2 regions of the Ornithinibacillus xuwenensis genome follow, and region 1 is predicted to be linked to the other one. Evidence: riboswitches for the same ligand, from Rfam matches in the RefSeq annotation. Region 1 holds a riboswitch; the other holds the start of a gene.
What was found. Region 1 has a riboswitch for preQ1 ahead of ABC228_RS17340 (QueT transporter family protein). Riboswitches for the same ligand answer to the same signal wherever they lie in the genome.
Positions count from the first base shown of each region.

Region 2: it holds a riboswitch for preQ1, as region 1 does, so the genes downstream of both, queF (preQ(1) synthase) here and ABC228_RS17340 (QueT transporter family protein) in region 1, are expected to answer to the same signal.

Region 1 covers NZ_JBDIML010000008.1:73,476-75,891, forward strand. Annotated here, with positions in the region: gene ABC228_RS17330 (mechanosensitive ion channel family protein) at 1-170, shown strand, start outside; gene ABC228_RS17335 (lysophospholipid acyltransferase family protein) at 288-875, shown strand; gene ABC228_RS17340 (QueT transporter family protein) at 918-1,403, opposite strand; PreQ1 riboswitch class I at 1,410-1,454, opposite strand; gene ABC228_RS17345 (VOC family protein) at 1,792-2,416, shown strand, end outside.
Region 2 covers NZ_JBDIML010000006.1:16,595-19,010, reverse strand. Annotated here, with positions in the region: gene ABC228_RS15345 (esterase/lipase family protein) at 1-1,109, shown strand, start outside; PreQ1 riboswitch class I at 1,237-1,283, shown strand; gene queF (preQ(1) synthase) at 1,358-1,855, shown strand; gene ABC228_RS15335 (queuosine precursor transporter) at 1,912-2,416, shown strand, end outside.

The sequences.
Region 1 (2,416 bases):
CGAAGACGACGAACTGGGAAAAGTATCTACATGTACGAGAGGATATTAATTTTAAAATACTAGAAATTCTAGAACAAGAACAGGTTTATATTGCAATACCTAGTCGGAAGCTGTATGTGAATTCTGAAGGAGATAACCAGTTTGGGATTATACAAGAGAAGGATAGGTAGTGTTTCATGAGGAAAATACAAGTATTTTCCTCGCGATGTATGAGTATAATTAGTATCAGGTATTATTAGTTTGTGATAAAATACTATAAAGTAGCAAGTAGAGTAGAGGGGACTGTCATGTATAAATTTGCAGCATATGTTTTAAAGTTTATATTAAGTTTATTTGGAAGAATTAAGGTTTATCAAAAGGATAAATTGCCAAGCGCTGGAAGCTATGTAATTGCCTGTACCCATACTGGATGGGTAGACATATTATGGTTAGGTGTTTCGGCATTGCCAACGAAAATCCATTACATGGCTAAAAAGGAATTATTCCAAAGTAAATTTTTGAAATGGTTAATGGAAAGCTTGCATGCATTTCCAGTAGACCGTGAAAATCCTGGACCAAGTACCATTAAAACCCCTAGAAAGCTTCTGAAGGAAGGGAAAGTTGTTGGGATTTTCCCTAGTGGAACCAGATCAAGTGAGGATGTACCATTAAAACGTGGTGCAGTTACAATTGCTGTGCATGCAGGTGTGCCTATTGTACCAGCAGCATATGTTGGTCCGAATAATTTCAAGGATTTATTTAAGCGTATGAAACCAAGGATTATATTTGGTGAGCCAATTCAGCTTGCAGAAGGTGTGTCTAAGAAAGAAGGCATGGAACTGTTAATGGTAGAGTTGGATAAAAGAATGAATGAATTGCAAAACCAAATTAAATAGCACGAAAAAAACCTTCATTTTAATATGAAGGTTTTTTATTCTTTAGATAAGCTTTTCGAAGCGTAAGCGTTTGTTTAATGCATAAACAATTGGTATACCAATTGCTAATACCGCAAATTCTCCTGCTGCAGTCGTTAACCAAGTAAATAAGAATGGCAACTCCAAAGCTAAGTTTAATTCAAAGGCAATAATAAACATATTGAACGTAAAGACTAGTGTATTTGCCACAAGTAATGCAACTGTATTTTTAACATACTTTGATAAAAGAATGATAATACCTAGTGAAATTGCAGAGTGTCCAACACCAAATACTAAATCATACCAACCAAGTGGTGAAAATAGTAAATTGTATAGGAATACGCCTATTACGATTCCAAAGAAGTATTTCTTATTGAAAACAATAAGATGATTGAATACCTCGGATATACGGAACTGGATATTTGTAAATCCGAATGGAACAATTAATGCCGATACAGCGATGTATAATGCAGCAATTAGTGCATTGACAACCAATGTTCTTGCTTTCATCTAATCTCTCCCTTAGTTTTTTTACGTGGGATGGTTTCGAACCACGTCTTTCAGATAACTTATCTAGTATAGTACAAACAAGCAAAAATAGAAAGAAGTTTTTGCTTACTAAATAGTATGGTTGAGAACGTGGAATTATTATTTAGAATAAGCAAAAACCCCGGTATAATACCGAGGTTCGTGAAACATTTTATTATTATTTTTCATCACGAAACACGCTACGTGGACGACGATTAGATTACTAGTAGTATATTGGAAATTGGAAACAATAGAACAGAAGTTATGGAAATAAATAGAGGATTGAATTCTTGACAGGTATTCGATATAAAACTATACTTACGATAAGTAATTAAATAATAATAAGTAATTATATAAGGGAGATAATAAGGTGGAAAAGAAATTCTTTCAGAAGCCGACAACCTATGTTGGAGAGGTTAATATTAACGTAAGTAACATCATTCATTCACTAGATTTTTACCAACGGGTATTTGGTTTTAAGATTTTGGAGCAAACAGAACGAAAGGTGATACTTTCTGCTGATGGTGAGCGACCATTATTAACACTAGAGCAACCAGAAGATGTAATGCCTAAAAAAGGTAGAACAACAGGCTTGTATCATTTTGCTATTTTGCTACCTACACGTGCTGATTTAGCAAGCTTTTTGAAGCATTTGATCCAAACAGAGGGTCATAGCTTACGTTTAGGAGCGTCAGATCATGATGTGAGTGAGGCACTTTATTTTGATGATCCGGATGGAAATGGGATTGAAGTGGCGTGTGACCGTAGTTCGTCGAAATGGGGCTGGAATGAAGGAATCGTTACAATGGGAACTACAGCCCTCGATGCAAATGATTTATTAGCAGAAACTGATCAAGCATGGGAAGGTATTCCCAACGATACCGTTATGGGCCATATCCATTTACATGTCGCTGATTTGGATGAGACGGAAACGTTTTATGTGAATGGTCTAGGATTTGATATTGTAACACGCTATCATGGTGCATTATTTGCCT
Region 2 (2,416 bases), on a different contig from region 1:
ATTATGGTGCCTGGCAATATGTAGACAATGTCATTACACTTTCTAGTCCACATCATGGCTCACAGCTTGCTGATCTCGCATACAGTTCGGGAGCAGGATGGCTTGCTGATTTATTAGGGGCAACAGGAGATGGAACATATGCAATGCAAACAGGATTTATGGATGATTTTCGCACACAAATAGACGGTCAATCTAGAGCCTATTACAATGATTACTACACCATAGGAGGAACCGATTGGGGATCTGCCTTCTCTTCCACCTGGTATGGAGGTGTTTATTTATCCCAGTACGGGTCAAATGACGGCGTTGTTACCGCAACGAGCAGCAGACTACCTGGTGGCCAGCTAATTTCAATCGGGGATTGGAACCATACAACAGTCCGAACTGGTGAGACCTTCCCTGTTTTTGATGATTACCTATCCGACAGTACGTTAAGTAGCGCTAGTATCCTCACAACAAATGATTCCGTAGAAAAAAACTCTCCTGCTTTTAATCAATGGATTGAAGGTGGACCATTAAGTGCTGCAAAGGAAAACCAAATAGCCATCACCGTTGAAGATAACGTGAAAGACCTATCACTAAACCTTATGACAACTGATTCTTTATCGGATGTGAGACTTATCTCTCCATCAGGCGATATCGAAAGACCAGCATTACAATCAACCAAAATAGAAGAAGGAATTTTCATAGGAGCAATCAGTAATGTTATCCATTTAACTAACCCTGAAGCTGGAGAATGGAAGTTAGAACTGACAACGAAAGCCGACGATGCGTACCTATTAGTAACCACTTATCAGGCACCTGGAAAAATAAACTTTAGCGAAAAATCCACTTCACCAAATACCGAACAGCTCACCTATCACCTTCATGCGAATACAGCTGAAGTACAGGAAAAAACATTAAAAGCAACCTACCAAATCACGCAATCTAGTAATCCAGAAAACTCTAAAACCATTACCATCAGTGGTACGGAAAACCTATCAAAGACATTACCATTAATGGAAAAAAATCAAGTCTATAATATTACAATTGATATCGAAGGTTTAACCCAAAATGGCAAGCCATTTAAACGAACGATTGTAGATTCTGTATTTGTGGACGATAACTAAATTATTGTTTTTAACAGTGAAAAGAGTTTAATAGTAAGAGATTCAATGTATAGTAGCTAGCATTGACAATCTACTACTTACTCTATATAATTAGTCGAGTGAAATGGATAAATTCGTTATTCATACACAGGAAGAGGTTCTTAGCTTAAACCCTCTATAAAAAACTAAGGACAGATGACGCGATTTCAAGCCATGTCCGTAGGGGCATGGCTTTTTTAATTTTTTCAATGGTACAAGGAGGTAATAATATGGCAGGAAGACGTGACGAAGATTTAACGGATCTAACACTATTAGGTAGCCAAGGAACCACATATGCCTTTGACTATACACCTGAAGTTTTAGAAACATTTGATAATACACATCCGAATCGTGACTACTTTGTTAAATTCAATTGTCCTGAATTTACCACGCTTTGCCCGAAAACTGGTCAACCTGATTTCGGAACGGTGTATATAAGCTATATACCAGATGTGAAAATGGTAGAAAGTAAATCGTTAAAGCTATATCTCTTTAGCTTTCGAAACCATGGTGATTTCCATGAAGATAGCATGAACATTATTATGAATGATCTTATCAATCTAATGGATCCCCGTTATATTGAGGTTTGGGGTAAATTCACACCACGTGGTGGTATCTCGATTGACCCATACTGCAATTATGGAAAACCTGGTACAAAATATGAAGCGATGGCAGACCATCGTATGATGAATCATGATATGTATCCAGAAAAGATTGATAATCGCTAAACACTGACAGAGGGTAAGCTGCGTTCCTTTTCTCAATTGGAAAGGACATGATAATCTTGTTAATTTATTTAAATGCATTATTTGTTGGACTCCTATTAATCTCTAATATTCTAGGGGTAAAAGTATTTAGTATTGGCGAATTTATGCTGCCTGCCGCAGCAATTGTTTATGTTGTAACCTATCTAATAACCGATGTAATTGGTGAAGTATATGGCAAAGAAACAGCAAGAAAAACGGTACACGCTGGGTTTATTACACAGGTTGTTGCACTTATTTTCATTTATATTGCGATTAAACTGCCAGCAGCCCCAACCTTTGCATCCCAGGTGGAATTCGAGCAAATTCTAGGTGGAAGTTTCCGCGTTATTCTAGCAAGCCTATTCGCCTACATCGCTAGTCAACATTTAGATGTGAGCTTATTTCATAAACTAAAAGAGAAACATGGTGAGAAAAAGCTTTGGCTACGTAATAATGTATCAACCATGACTAGTCAGCTCATTGATACTACCATTTTTATTTCCGTTGCATTCTGGGGAATTATGCCAACAAGCGTATTAATCG